2 regions of the Paenibacillus sp. JGP012 genome follow, and region 1 is predicted to be linked to the other one. Evidence: a T-box and tRNA genes for the amino acid it is inferred to sense, from the RefSeq annotation. Region 1 holds a T-box; the other holds one or more tRNA genes.
What was found. A T-box is a leader RNA that pairs with one kind of tRNA and senses whether it is charged. The one in region 1 lies ahead of HNR77_RS08360 (valine--tRNA ligase), so its partner is inferred to be a tRNA-Val.
Positions count from the first base shown of each region.

Region 1 (7,914 bases):
GAGAGAACGGGGATTGAACGTTACCGAGGCCATCATCTACGATACGATTCTTGCAGGTGAGGATGACGATGAATTGCTAAAGCTGCTTGAAGAGGGCGGTATTCATGCAGTGACCTTTACCAGCTCATCCACTGTGAAGAACTTTTTAAAGATGCTTGAGCGTATGGGCATACAGGACCCACTCCCGCTGCTGAAGGGAATAGAGGTGGCATGCATTGGTCCGGTTACGGCGCAAACCGCTGAGGCTGCCGGGTTAAAGGTCACGTTGATGGCTGAGGAAGCAACGATGACCAGTCTGATTGATGCTTTGTGTGAGTGGAAACGTGAGGATTCGCGGGAGCATGCTAGTGAATCCGTGAGTCAGTAAATCAGATACACCGATAAGAGGTTATGACAGGCTTCGGCTGAACATATGAAGCGTGCTGAATTCGTGAAGAAGCGGCGCGCTTCCCTTTTTGCTGGTAATCGTCCTCAGTCGCTCGACTATAAAATGAAATTTCAGGAGGTAGAGTGTACATGGGTTTTCCAATCGTACGTCATCGCCGGTTACGTCAATCGGCAGGCATTCGTAATATGGTGAGAGAGACACATCTGACGGTGGATGATTTCATTCAACCGATCTACGTGACATATGGTAAAGACGTGAAGTCCGAGATCAAGTCCATGCCAGGCGTATTCCGTTTCTCGCTGGATCGTCTGCAGGAAGAAGTGAAGGAAATTGCTGAACTGGGTATTCCGGCTGTGCTGCTGTTCGGGATTCCGGAAACGAAGGACAGCGTGGGCTCGTCCGGGTTTGCAGAGGATGGCATTGTACAGGAAGCTACGAGATTGATCAAATCCTGGTATCCTGAGCTGCTGGTTATTGCCGATACTTGTCTTTGCGAATTTACAGACCATGGGCACTGCGGAATGGTGCACACAACCGAGGTTGACGGACACATCTGTGGTGATGTGCTGAATGACGAGTCGCTGGAGTTACTTGTGAAAACGGCGGTATCGCAAGCCAAGGCCGGTGCAGATATTATTGCCCCTTCGAACATGATGGATGGTTTTGTACACGCCATTCGTGCAGGGCTTGATGAGCATGGATTCAACCATATTCCAATCATGTCCTATTCCGTCAAATATGCTTCGGCATTTTACGGCCCATTCCGTGAAGCGGCGGATTCCACTCCGCAATTCGGAGATCGGAAGTCATATCAGATGGACCCGGCCAATGCTCGGGAAGCGTTGCGAGAGGCTGAGACGGATGTGCTTGAGGGAGCGGACATGCTGATGGTGAAACCTTCCCTGTCCTATCTGGATATTATGCGTACGATCAAGGATCAGTTTGATCTCCCTCTTGTTGCTTACAACGTAAGCGGTGAATATGCCATGGTGAAGGCTGCCGCAATCCAGGGATGGATTGATGAGAAAAAGGTAGCTATGGAAATTTTGCTGAGTATGAAACGCGCAGGGGCAGATATGATTATTACCTATTACGCCAAAGATGCATCCCGCTGGCTGGCTGAAAAATAAATCGATGTCTACTCTACATTAAGGAGGATGTTCATGACTGCACAACAAAGCAATCGCCGCAATGATGAGCGCTCACGCAGCGCATTTGAAGAAGCCAAGCAGTACATACCCGGAGGGGTCAACAGCCCGGTTCGTGCATTCAAATCGGTAGGACTTACGCCGATCTATGCTGAGCGTGGAGAAGGTTCCAAAATTTATGATATTGATGGCAATGTGTTCATTGACTATGTAGGTTCATGGGGACCGCTGATTATGGGACATGCCCATCCCGAGGTTGTTGAGGCACTGCGCGAGACTGCTCTGAAAGGCACAAGCTTTGGTGCACCAACGCTGCTTGAGACGGAAATGGCCAAGCTTGTGTGTGAGCGTGTACCATCCATTGATATTGTACGCATGGTGAATTCAGGTACAGAAGCAACGATGAGTGCCATTCGACTGGCACGTGGTGTAACCGGACGCAGCAAAATTTTGAAATTTGAAGGCTCCTATCATGGTCATGCTGACAGCTTGTTGATCAAGGCTGGATCGGGTGTGGCAACACTCGGATTGCCGGACAGCCCTGGAGTACCAGAAGGAGTAGCCCTGAATACGATCACGGTTCCTTATAATGATCTGCAATCCGTGCGCCTTGCTTTTGAACGATTCGGAGAAGAGATTGCCGCTGTAATCGTGGAGCCAGTTGCAGGGAATATGGGTGTAGTACCTCCGGCTGCCGGTTTTCTGGAAGGCTTGCGCAGCGTAACTACCGAGTATGGCAGTTTGCTGATCTTTGACGAAGTTATGACCGGATTCCGTGTAGGTTTGAACTGCGCCCAAGGACGATTCGGCGTGACACCGGATCTGACGTGTCTGGGTAAAGTGATTGGCGGCGGGCTTCCGGTAGGTGCTTATGGCGGACGCAGGGATCTGATGGAGCAGATTGCACCGACCGGGCCGATCTATCAGGCCGGAACATTAAGCGGTAATCCGCTCGCGATGGCAGCGGGTTATACCACGTTGAAACTTTTGACACCGGAAGTATACGATCGTCTGGAAATGTTGTCTGCACGTTTGCAGGCCGGATTCGAGAAAAATGCAGCAGAAGCAGGCGTTGCGGTAACGATTAACCGTGTCGGTTCAATGGTATGTCCATTTTTCAGTGCTGTTCCAGTAACAAACTATGATATTGCGAAGGAAAGCAACCTGGATCAGTTCCGCCGTTATTTTGCAGCCATGATCGATCAGGGCGTCAGTGTTGCTCCTTCCCAGTATGAGGGGATGTTTGTATCTGGTGTGCATACAGAGCAGGATATCGAAGATACCATTGAGGCGAACCGCAAGGCTTTGCAATCATTATGAGCATCAAAAGCTGGAAACGCCGCGGACAATGGCTTGAGCTGATGCCGGGCAAGGCGGTCACTGGAAAAGAAGACAGGCAGGCTGCCGCCGACCAGTGGCTTCTGTCCGAGCTTCAATTCCCGGAGAAGCTGCTTCGCCAGCTCAAGGCAGAGCAGGGCATACAGCTAGCAGGGGACCGGCTTCGGCTGGCCCTTTTTGCTGTTCAGCCGCTGGGTGTGGAGCCGCGCTGGGCTGATCTGAATGTATTGTACGAGGATGATTTCTGTCTCGTTGTGCATAAACCGGCTGGCATGAAGCTTCACCCGGATGGAACCCGTGAGGATCAGGCCATTACACTGGATCATGCTGTAGCCTCATATTACGAGATGAACGGCATTGAAACGAGTGTACGTCATGTTCATCGTTTGGATGAAGATACGACAGGCCCTGTTTTATATGCCAAAAATGCATTTGCACTCGCCATACTGGACGAAGCGATGCGTCGTAAAACCATTGATCGCCAGTATGTTGCCATCGCTGACGGCCACGTTTCCCCTGAACTTCGCACAATTGATGCGCCCATCGGCAAGGACAGGCATCATAAGCAGCGCAGACGTGTTTCCGATGGAGGCCAGAATGCTGTTACTCATGTAAGCATTGTACATGTATGGGAGAGAGCAACACTCGTACGCTTGAAGTTGGAGACGGGACGTACACATCAAATCCGTGTGCATCTTAGTTATGTCGGACATCCGCTTGTAGGGGACAAACTGTACGGAGGGCGTTCGGATGTTATTGGCAGGCAGGCACTGCATGGTGAAAAGCTGAGCTTTAATCATCCTTTAACGGGGGCATTAATTGAAGTACAAGACCCGTGGCCAGCGGATTTTGAACATTTGGCTGCCAAGGAAAGCAACACGCGCGGAGAGCGGACCTGAGTAAAGGGTCCGTTTTTTTTGTTTTCAACGTTCACTTAAACTCTCATCATGAAATGAGGATTGAAATCTGAGCAGGCTTTTCACAAAAGGTGGCATGCCCATCCCATTTAAGGCATATAGATGGGTAACGAAGGATTGGACCATGGATCAGTCCCATGAGAAGGATCATGGTGAACATATGCCGAAAGGAGGACGCCACCTTTGTTGAATCAACCTTATGGTTTGCGGTTCGATATTTATGAGCGCGTTCATTTGTCTGAGGGAGTGCCTGCCATTGAGGAACTGGAGGAAATTGAGCTGTATCCACGCATTCAGGTCATTGGACAGGACGACCATGCCACCTTGCGGGGGCATCTGCTGCTTACAGGAGCGTACCGGGGGGGAAGCGAAGAATCGGAGGAATTAAAGCATTTTATTCCTGTTGAAATTACGGTCCCGCTTAACAGGGTTAGATCCATTGAAGATATTTCCATCGAGATTGAAAATTTTGATGTGGATCTGTTGTCCAGCCGAAGCTTGAACATCACGGGAGTATTGTCTCTGCGAGGCATTGAAGGTTTTCCGGTAGAGGAGCCGCAGGTGTGGACAGCAGATGAATTCACAGTGGTGCATTCGCCTGAAGCTCAGCCGGACAGCCGGGCAGACGAGCTCGGACAGACCGAGGTATCAGAACAATCGGAGCAGTACGAGCAACCGGGGCAATACGATTCGTTAGAGCAGTACCAGCAGCTTGGCAGAACGGATCAAGCTTATGAACAGCAGGTGCAGGTTCAGCGGGGGGAGGACGAAGAGCTGGCGAATGCGGCAGAGCTTGCTGCGTACGGTTCCCCTGAATCCGCTGATTTGTCCTTGAGAGTACAGACAGAACCGAATCAGGAAGAACGGTTACAGTCTGATTGGAGTCCGGCAGCTGATCAAAACGACGAAACCCCTACGCCAATTTCGTCATTCCTGGCGGAGACAGCAGACAGACTTGCTTCGTATCCTGAATCTGAACCGCTGCTTCCGATTGAAGGCGAAGCCACGGCAGCCTGGTCTGAACCTTCAGTTGGAAGCAGTTTAGAGAATGCAACGTCATCCAGTACGGAATCTGCTGTGCTGCCCCGTTCAGAAGAGGAACGGAAACCATTGGAGGCGCATGCGCCCGAGGTATGGCACTTTGAGGAAGCAAGGTCAGGCAGTCAGCAAGGAGAGCAGGATGCTGGCAGTGCTCCAGCTCAGGTGCAGACAGAGAACTGGCAGGGTGTTTTTGCCTCTTCTGAAGCAGTTAACGTAGAAGTGGAGCGGATTGTACCGGAAACCGCCGAAGAAGAGGCTTTGCTGCAGAATGAAGAATCTATTCCTGAACCAATCGCCGAGGCGGAAGACAAGCCGGAACTGAAGGTTGCTTTTGGCAGTAAAAAAGAATCGTCAACAAGATCTGAAGAAGGAGTGGGTATTTCCTCACTGTTAGCCTCGTCTGGCCGCAGTGCTCGCGAAGCTGATGGAGAGCGTACGGAAGAGGCTCCTGCTGGAGTGGTTTCTGAAGATGAGAGCCAGACCGAAGAGGTTGAGTGGAAAAACCTGTTCCTCGGCACCATTGTAGATCAGAATCCGTTCCGCAAAGTGAAGCTCTGCATTGTACAGCGTGAGGATACACTTGACGCTATTGCTGATCGTTATCAACTTAGTACCCGAGAGCTGCAGCTCTATAATCGTTTGACCGAACAGGTTGTGGAAGAAGGGCAAATCCTGTATATACCTTGAATCTACTTGCCGCCGATATTAGCAGCTAGAACGCCCGTAATCCTTTGCAAGGGATTGCGGGTTTTGTATGTTTTATAATGATTTCTTTTCTCTGCATTCAGGTTCCGCTGCTGCCAGGTTGACTATCGTGCATGAGCAAGGTATGATGTGTTTAGGTTTTTTTGAATAATGACGTGGATCGGGAGTAGTAGACAGTATGACCTTTCAGAGAGTGGGATCGATGCGCTGTGAGATTCCGCAGGAGCCAACTGATCGAAGTCGCCCGGGAGTTGCCTGTTTGAGCACTTGAGGTGCAAGCTATTTATGGTTTTTAACCTCGGAAGTAGGATGGGCCGGTCGCAGCCGTTATCTGCTTGAAGTGTCACGCCTGAATCAGAGGATGATTTGTTTGTCCTGCTGTCTGCGTGAAACAAAGGTGGTACCGCGAAAGCTAACCTTTCGTCCTTTGATGGATGAAAGGTTTTTTTGTTTTTTTTGGCCCTAATGATGATTTTAGGAGCCATGATGATGAAGTAACGGAGGAATGACACATGTCTGAACAAAAAAAAGCAACAACAGAAATGCCAACCACATATGATCCGAAAGCGGCAGAAGACAAATGGTACTCCGCATGGACGGAGCGTGGTTATTTTCAAGCGGGCAAACGCAAGGATGCTGAGCCGTACACGATCGTAATCCCACCCCCGAACGTAACGGGTATGCTTCATATCGGGCATGCACTCGACTTCACACTGCAGGATATCCTCATTCGTACGAAGCGCATGCAGGGTTACGACGCTCTGTGGCTGCCGGGCTCTGACCATGCGGGGATTGCTACTCAAACGAAGGTGGAGCAGAAGCTTCGTGAAGAGGGTTTGACACGTTATGACCTGGGACGCGAGAAGTTTCTGGAGAAAGTATGGGACTGGAAAGACCAGTATGCCACAACCATTCGACAGCAATGGGGTAAAATGGGGCTTTCGCTGGATTATTCACGTGAACGCTTCACGCTGGATGAAGGTCTGTCCAAAGCTGTTCGCAAAGTCTTCGTACAGTTATACGAGAAAGGTCTCATTTATCGCGGTAAACGCATTATTAACTGGGACCCGGTAAACCGTACGGCACTTTCGGACATTGAAGTTGAATATAAAGAAGTTCAAGGACATCTCTACCACCTGCGTTATCCCCTCAGTGACGGAAGTGGTCACATTACCGTGGCAACGACTCGTCCGGAGACGATGCTTGGTGATACCGCTGTTGCTGTTCACCCTAAGGATGAGCGCTATGCAGACATGATTGGCAAAACGCTTGTGCTGCCGATCCTCGGGCGCGAGATTCCGGTGATTGCGGATGACTATGTAGACAAAGAGTTCGGTAGCGGTGCGGTTAAGATTACACCGGCACATGATCCGAACGACTTTGAAGTAGGTTTGCGTCATGACCTGCCTCAGATTACAGTCATGGACGAAAGCGGCACGATGAACGCCGAAGCAGGCAAATATCAGGGACTGGATCGCAGTGAATGCCGCAAGCAGATCGTTGCAGATCTCAAAGAACAGGGTGTACTGATCAACATCGAAGATCATATGCATCAGGTAGGGCACAGTGAGCGTACCGGAGCTGTAGTTGAGCCGTACCTTTCCACACAATGGTTCGTGGAGATGAAACCACTTGCGGAGAGAGCAATCAAGAAACAGCAAAGCGGCGAAGGTGTTAACTTTGTACCGGATCGTTTTGAGAAAACATACCTGAACTGGATCGAGAACGTTCGGGACTGGTGTATTTCCCGTCAACTGTGGTGGGGACACCGCATTCCGGCCTGGTACGATGAAGAGACTGGCGAAGTGATTGTATTGGCCGAAGATCCAACAACGCTGCCTGAGTATGCAGGACGAAAGCTGAAGCAGGATGAAGATGTTCTGGATACATGGTTCAGCTCTGCGCTGTGGCCGTTTTCCACATTGGGCTGGCCTGAAAATACGGAAGACCTCAAGCGTTATTATCCAACCAACGTACTTGTTACCGGATATGACATCATCTATTTCTGGGTAGCTCGTATGATTTTCACGGCTTTGGAATTCACGGATGAGATTCCGTTCAAGGATGTGTTGATGCACGGTCTTGTACGTGATGCCGATGGACGAAAAATGTCCAAATCTCTGGGGAACGGTGTAGACCCGCTGGATGTCATCGAGAAGTATGGTGCAGATGCGATGCGTTACATGATCTCGACCAGCAGCACACCTGGACAGGACTTGCGTTTCCGCTGGGAGCGGGTTGAACAGGCACGTAACTTTGCCAACAAAATCTGGAACGCTTCTCGCTTCGCGCTGATGAATCTGGAAGGATTTACTTTCGAAGATCGTGATATCAGCGGCGAGCTCGGAACAGCGGATTATTGGATTTTGCATCGCCT
Region 1 covers NZ_JACHKG010000005.1:26,489-34,402, reverse strand. Annotated here, with positions in the region: gene cobA (uroporphyrinogen-III C-methyltransferase) at 1-367, shown strand, start outside; gene hemB (porphobilinogen synthase) at 517-1,518, shown strand; gene hemL (glutamate-1-semialdehyde 2,1-aminomutase) at 1,552-2,856, shown strand; gene HNR77_RS08370 (RluA family pseudouridine synthase) at 2,853-3,773, shown strand; gene HNR77_RS08365 (LysM peptidoglycan-binding domain-containing protein) at 3,975-5,519, shown strand; T-box leader at 5,685-5,968, shown strand; gene HNR77_RS08360 (valine--tRNA ligase) at 6,050-7,914, shown strand, end outside.

Region 2 (7,914 bases), on a different contig from region 1:
AAAAACGCAGACCGCATCGTGGTCGTGGCCGAGCAAGGCATCACGGAGCAGGGTCGGCATGAGGAACTGCTCGCTTCTGGCGGCATTTACAGCCGTCTGCACTATGCGCAGTTTGGTGCATAGGCGAAGCGAACTGAAATAGTAGGGGAAATATAACCATCGTCCATGACTTGGAAGGAAGTCTGGGCGGTGGTCTTTTTATTTTGGAGAAGGGGCTTGGTATATAAAGGAGGTAAAGATGGCAAGATCACGCAGGGCAGAATTGGGTAATGATGGGCAAGGCTATGGCTGGAGTGTATGATAGGATCATGCTTAAATGTTTTCATGCATATCATCTGGAGAATGTTGGGCGTTAGGAGGTAAATGACATGTCAGATATGACTAAAATTTTACTTACCTGTCTCGGTTTTATTTTGATTTTATGGTTGTTATTTTTGGGGATTCGTAAATTGAAGGGGCATAACACGCCCTCCGGTTATCGCAGCTTGACTGGTTGGTTTATGGGACTTTTTATCGTGGGCGCTGTGCCACTTATATTTGCATTGTATACGTACATGACTGATGAGCGTCTGGATGCCAACATCGGGTTAGGGCTTGCCATGCTGTTTGTCTGGGCATACTGTGCGCTTTTGTTGTGTGGAGTTGTCGGCGTATGGGGAAGGTATTTGTGGCAGAGGAGCAGAGAGAAGTAGAGGGCTTCCAGCGAGTGTTGTTGGATCGTCTTTTTTTGTATGTAAATGAAAGCAGATTATTTGTTACCGTTTTACAAATACGTTGACTTTTTGTCCTGACAATAATATATTATTGTCAGGACAAAAAGGAGGTGGAGCGATGTCCTCCAAAAAGATGGGGCGTCCTAAATCTGATAATCCCAAGAGCAAAACGATTGAGATCCGTGTCGATGAGGAAATTCTTAGTAAGCTGGATACTGCGGCTGAGAAGCTGAATACGAACCGGTCTGCAATCGTTCGCAAAGGGATTGAGAAGATTTACGACGAGCTCCAAAAATAAAAAGAAGCAGCGCTCGTCCCACGAAGAACAACGCTGCTTCCTATCCCGCAATCACTACGAACGAGCGACTGCATAAATATCCTACCATGTGCAGAACGCTCATTCAAGTGAGGTGCGAGTTAATATACAGGAGGATGCACATGAATCCAATATTGGAAGCACTTTATAACGGCCGACTTCGCCCGGATGAGATGATGATGCCGACACATCCTGAATACAAAGAGTTAGGGCGGCAGATTGCAGCACTGACTGAGCAATGGAAGAATCGTTTGAGCGAGAATGAATTTCTTGAGCTTGAACAGTTATTTGACTTGTGGGGGAGATGTGAAGGCATGCATACGGAAGCTGCGTTTGTACAAGGTTTTCGTCTGGGTGCGAATATGCTTATTGAAGTCATGAGTCAGCGTGCGGAATCGGTGTTGGAGTTTAACTAAGCTAACGTTGTGAGCGGCGATCAGGTTTACTTTTACAGCAAAATTCTTGGGTAATCATATGCGCACAACATACTTATTTTACATCATAAAATTGAACATAAATTTATTATAACAAAGCCCTCAGAGCTTCTCTGCATTGAAGCAGTTGGGTTCGAGGGCTTTAATCTGCTCTTTAATCCGCAATATTTCCCGCCATTTTCAGACGACGTGCAATCTCTTTGAAATCCTCATGTGAGATGCCTGGTGCAAATTCCTCCTCCAGCGCCGGAGCTTCGGGAATCGGAAAGCCTTGAGGTATGCCCTGAATAACCTCCAGAGGTTGTCCGTCTTCGGGGTGTGTGCCTTTCCAGATCTGGCCGATGGCATTGAAGTCTTTGTCACTGTAAGTATACAGCTTGGTGTGAACGCCTTTCTCTTCGTACTTACGAGCCTCATTGAAGGATTTGTTGTCGAGTGAAGGGATGGGAATCAGCTTGGTTACATTGACACCTGTTGCAATTTCAATCGCTTTGGCATACGCCACCACGTGCACACCTCCGCGTACGAGCAAGTAACCGACAACTTCGCGAGCGGCAGGATGATTGGTCATTTCGTAAACTTTCATCTTGTGTGTGCGGGCTCCACATTCGAGGAAGAAATTATGCAGCAGATCCTCCACCAGATTGCCACTGTTGAAGACATTGGCACCCGTCCATGGATTGCCCATGGAATCAAAAGGCATCGCACCTTGTGCACCTGCCAGGAAATGATACGACAGCCGAGCATCCTTCACAGAACCTAGCGGCGTCTGATCAGGCCCTTTATATTCGGTAGACCCTCTTAGACAGTGGTTAATGCCGTGGGACACCAGTTCAACATGTCCTAACTCTTCGGCCGTGATGCTCATCACGAGGTCGTAGAAGGGTTTCAATTTTTCCTTGGAGCGAAAATTAAAGGACTGATAGAGGTAGTTGTTCAGGGTGGACATCTCTCCGAATTTACCACCAAGCAATTCCTGTACAGCCGCAGCTGCGTTGGGATCAGGCTTTTCGACGTTGGGAATCTCAATCAGAATCTCATCCAGACGTTTGAACATGCAGATATAACCTCCTCAAATATGGGGTGAAGAAGACTCGGGTGCACTTTGGTTCAGCTTGATCAGTCAGTCAAATCCATTACACGGTTAATGGTTTTATTAAATAGATAAGTATTGAAATGGGTCTAAAGCAACGTGTGATTAACTTGCATTCAGATTACTTTTCGGATCGGCAGCAGGCGTTAACTACTCTTGGTTTGGTATTTCCATATTCGCAATATTTATGTACAATCAGACAAGTTATTTAATATCCGTAAGCGCAAGTGTTTGGCAATGGAATCAAGGCAGAAAGGAAGAAGTACATATGAGATTCGGATGGTTACGTATCATAGGTTTGATGATGATTTTAATGTGCATAAGCAGTGTGCAGGTGACGGCAAGTGACGTGTTGAATGAGACGCTAGTGGATGAACAGACAAGGCAAATACTTATGCAAAAGTATGGGCTGGAGCCCGCCGAAGAGTCCCAAGCACAGCAGCGTTTTCTCCCTAGGGATTGGGGGATGAGTTTTCGTTATAACGATGGAATGGGCGAGTTGGCTCAGTTGATGCGGATTGTACCGTATTGGCTGTGGCCGGCAGTCTGGATATTTCGAATGTGGGTGTAAAATGCAATGCAACAGGGTACGATATCAGCAACACATTGTTCCCAGGGAGTGAAACGCATGAGAGTGCTGGTAATCACGATATTAACACTTATGCTTGGCTTGGCAGGCATCACAACAACCGTTTCCGCAACCGGGGACACGATCCCCGATTATGCGAAGTGGGGAATTATCGCGGTGAAGGAGACTCAAACCAAGTACAATGTAGACATTCTGGATTACAAACATATTGGCCGTTCGTCCCTAAGCGCCAGTGAGTCCAGAGAGCAGTTCAAGCTGTGGGTCCGTGCCAAGGACGGCAAGCAATTTGCTGTATATGTGCATGTGGATTTCAATCCGAATACGCAGCAGTTGAAAAAAGTACAATTTTCCGAATCAGATCGCCGCTAATCGCTTGGAGGAATGAAGAACCAGATGCCTGTTTCTTACAGAGCAAGTCTGGTTTTTTTATTTTGTTAAATTCCTTTTTTTGTTATTGAATAAAGAACTTATGTTCGCATATAATAATGAATACAAACAAATGTTCTTGTTGGAGGGATGATCATGCTAGGAAAATATGTTGGCCAGATGGTGGAGCTTGTGTATATGGATCGTGCGGGACAGATTACACAGAGGCAGATTCGAATTAACAGTATGCGCGGCGGGAGGATTCGGGCAGCGGAAGGCAAAGAGGGTGCACCCCGGACGTTTCTGGAGCAAAACATTCTGGCATGGCGTCCTGTAACCGAACAGAATCGGAAGGGAGAGTTGAAGCATGCTGAACGACTTTGAGCGGAAGATTTTGCGAATCATCGTTAACTATGCAGGACAGCAGCGGCGAATTCCACGAATGGATGAACTGGAGAACAAGACAGGCCGCAGTCGTGCCCAGATTCGGGAGTCGCTGCTGGAGCTTGAACGGAAAGGTTACATCGCATGGGGGAACCCTTCCTCGTTGGATAACATCCAGATTTTGCAGGCATGGGAGCAGGAACCAGGGCCTGTGCGAAAAGCCCAGCCAGCCGGCAGTGCGGTGAAATATTTTACCGAATACTAATCGGCGATTGAGGCGAAGAGATAGATGGCATAAGATGCTGCCAGGACATAACGGACATCAATGACACAGCAAAAACGCCAACCCTTAAGGATTGGCGCTGTATGTGGAATGAGTTGTTTCTGTTAGAAAGTCGGAAGCTGGTCCAGGTTGTTCGTCGGATCACCGTCGGCATCGCCGCGAATGTACATCTCTCCGTCCTTGCCTTTGAACACATTGACACCAGCAATAGCTCCGGCCTTCACCTCGTTCAGCGCTTGCTGATAGTCCAGGACACGGCCTGTTGAGGTTTGGAAAGCGGTTAAGTCACCGTCACCATTTTTCTGCACTGCTGTGAACGTCTCGCGTGTTGTCTGATCCATCATGTCACACTCTCCTTCTATGACCAAATGGGAATAGGTTACACTGTTATCCTGTCCGAACTGGCGAGAAATATGCATGTTTTGCAACATTTCGAGAATAGCTGTGCTATCTCTATGTAGTGCCTGTGATGTTGAGTTTTGCTGCGAGACTACAGACTTTTTCTCATACGAACGTGCAGAATATCGGCATCATAAAAAGGTTCCTCAGAAATCACTTCATACCCGAGTTTATCGTAAAATTTTTGCGCCTGACACTGGGCATCCAGCAGCGAATAGGTTAATCCAAGCTCACGGGCAAGCTCCTCCATCGCTAACAGAAGCACACGCCCGTACCCGAATGAACGGTAAGATTCCAGTACAGCAATGCGCTGCATTTTGGCGGTATCCTTGCTGTAATAGATCAGACGACCTGTGGCAACAGCCTGACCATCGGTGTGAAGCAATACATGATGAACATCAGGACTGATCACATCGTATTGATCGATTTCAAGTTCTTCGGGCACTTGCTGCTCCATGACAAAAACCTGACGGCGAATTCCAAGTGCCTGCTTCAGTTCTTCTTCTGTCGTTACATAACTAATCTCCGCTGCCAAATTCAATTCCTTCTTTCTGCTCCATGCGCACAAGTTCAGACTGCATTATACAAAAAAATGCTTTTCCTGTATAGTTAAGTCTGGTACATATTGGGACTTTGGGGGAGGATGAATCATGGGAATGGCGGCTATTATGACAATTACATTGCTGATGTCAGCGGGTATGATTGGATTGTTATATTATGTGACCAAGAAAGCCTACTCTCGGAAGTGGGATGAAGAGGAATGAGAGCACAAGGTTAATTTCAAAGAGCGATTGTTTATGCTGCTTCAGGTTAACGTGTGCCCATATTGAACCCTTCACTGTTATGGCAGAAATTCGGTGTTTCCTTGGGGAGAATAGACCTCATGTACAACGGAATTGGAATACACATCCATCCACACGGGCAGTGATTCGCTCTGTTCATTCGGCTGATGCAGCTGCTGGAATTTCACGGTATGTTCGTCCTTTTGCAATGTGCAGCCAATCAAGGAAGAGAGAAGAAGCACATATGTAGCGGCACAGGTGAGACCTCGAAATAACCTGTGCTGTGATTGACATTTTGTACGGGCTATACCATGATTCGAAACGAAATATTTCATAGAGTTCACCTGCCTTCTGTAAATGATTATACTTTCCATTATTGTGCTCCAATTCAGGCAAATTATAACCAAATTAATGATTGACAATGAACACGTTTACTTGGTATGATATTGTTACTTCATTGAATGAAACCTAATATACACGATCTGTTAGCTCAGCTGGGAGAGCACTATCTTGACAGGGTAGGGGTCAGTGGTTCGAGCCCACTACAGATCATACATGAAAAGCCTTGCGGAGCAAGGCTTTTTTTCTTTTTCCATACCTAGATAGATATATTGAAATGATGTTTTGGGAGAGTTGGGGAACGATTGGGGACCGGATTAGGCAAAGAAGTCTTTTTTTAAACAAAATTTAAATCAAACCTAAATTCAACGTAAGGTTGATCTCTTATCGTTGTATGTATACAACATATAGCAAAAGGAGAGAGAACATGCACGTTCCAAAAACTAAACCAACAAATACCATTAAAAAGGTGATGCTAAGCACAATTGCCCTTACATTAGCAGCATCTCCGTTCGTCCATACCACTTATGCTGCCTCTTCGAATTGGTCCAGCTTGCATGCCAGTGCCGGGACAACACAAAAAGCGTTCCAGATGCAACAGGCTTCTCGTATGCGCTCACAAGCGATGTCTCAAGATCAATCCCCGATTCAGTATCAGATCAAAGCACGACTGGACGAAAAAGACATGACCATAACGGGAAACCAGATTGTAACGTATCGAAATACAAGCAAAGATACACTTCAAGAGCTGGTTATGCATACCTATGCAGATGCTAATCGATCCAAAGCAACACAAACGATCATGTATACAAGCCAGAATGAGCAAATAGCCAAAGAACACCCGGAGAAGAAAGCGTCAGCTTTCTTGGGCGGTATAGATATTGTCAAAGTGTCTCAGCAGGGGGAGAAGCTTCTTTTCGATCACAAAAATCAAGCATTACGTGTGCAATTGAAAACGCCTTTGCAACCGGGTCAGTCTATTACCTTCCAGGTGGATTATCGGCTCGACATTCCTTATGGCATGCAACGAATATCGTACTACAAGGATCAGATCAATGGAGCACACTGGTTTCCGGTGATGTCTGTGTATGACGAGACTACACATCAATGGAATAAGATGCCGTATAGCACTTCATTCGAGAGTGATTTCTATACATCGTCCGATTTCGATGTTGAGTTCAATGTACCTGAGACATATCAGGTCGTCATGCCGGGAGATATCACTACCAAAGACAGTGCTGAACAAGGGCGGAAAGTGGTTACAGCGAGCGCCGCGAACACGAGAGAATTTGTTTTTTTCGCTGATCCCAACTTAAAAGTAGAACGTGAGACGCGGAATGGTCTTACCGTGGAATATTTTTATTCGGGTGATGACCCTGCCAAAAAAGCTGCAGTGGACAAATACATTGATTATGCATTTAAAGTCATCGCGTTTTACAGTGAGAAATATGGTAAATATCCGTATCCCGAATTTCGTGTCATCGAAACTTATGTGGATGGTTTTGGTGTAGAATACTCAAGATTAATACAGATGCCGCAGCGTTCTGCAGACGCATTACCTGAAGATGATTCGACATTTGTGCATGAGATTGCGCACCAGTGGTTCCATGCTTTAATAGGGAACGATTCAGAAACGGAATCCTTTCTGGATGAAGGTTTTGCCGACTTTTCTATGGTGTATTTTTTAGAAAAGCAGGGCAACAAGCTGGGAGGGTTCAGGTCCATTCAGCTCGACCCGTCCCCTATTGATCTGCCCATTGCCTCAACGAATGAAGCAGCGGGGGAAATGGCTGATTATGTATTTTACCAAAAGGGACGTCAGGCCATTTATCAATTATACCGCTCGGTTGGTGAACAAAAATTTGATGCGTTTATGAAGGAATACTTTCATCGCTTTGTCTACCAAAACGCTACAATCGATGGATTACTCAGTACCATTGAGGATGTGCTTGGCAAAGAACAGCGTCAAGACATGGAAAAAGCGCTGCTTCAGCCTGATTTTGAGCTAAAGCAGGAGTATCAAATGTCCGAGAAGGAACTTGCAGCCTATATGCATGATGCCTATCAGCCGCAGTATGAGGCGGTGGTGAACAACATTCCAAATCTGCCTTATGAAGTGATGATTCGTTTAATGGAAAAGTCCTTTCGAGGTGAGCCATTAACCATTGTACTTGGAGATCAGGTGAGCAAAGCAGCAGCGAAACAACAGGAACAAG
Region 2 covers NZ_JACHKG010000034.1:18,563-26,476, reverse strand. Annotated here, with positions in the region: gene HNR77_RS25905 (ABC transporter ATP-binding protein) at 1-123, shown strand, start outside; gene HNR77_RS25900 (hypothetical protein) at 369-692, shown strand; gene HNR77_RS25895 (ribbon-helix-helix protein, CopG family) at 832-1,011, shown strand; gene HNR77_RS25890 (DUF6809 family protein) at 1,152-1,445, shown strand; gene HNR77_RS25885 (manganese catalase family protein) at 1,618-2,520, opposite strand; gene HNR77_RS25880 (hypothetical protein) at 2,825-3,127, shown strand; gene HNR77_RS25875 (DUF3889 domain-containing protein) at 3,185-3,514, shown strand; gene HNR77_RS25870 (hypothetical protein) at 3,668-3,895, shown strand; gene HNR77_RS25865 (helix-turn-helix domain-containing protein) at 3,879-4,160, shown strand; gene HNR77_RS25860 (DUF3892 domain-containing protein) at 4,283-4,519, opposite strand; gene HNR77_RS25855 (GNAT family N-acetyltransferase) at 4,669-5,112, opposite strand; gene HNR77_RS25850 (hypothetical protein) at 5,419-5,694, opposite strand; tRNA gene HNR77_RS25845 (tRNA-Val) at 5,839-5,911, shown strand; gene HNR77_RS25840 (M1 family metallopeptidase) at 6,126-7,914, shown strand, end outside.
Region 2: it encodes a tRNA-Val, which carries the amino acid that the T-box ahead of HNR77_RS08360 (valine--tRNA ligase) is inferred to sense. The anticodon was not compared.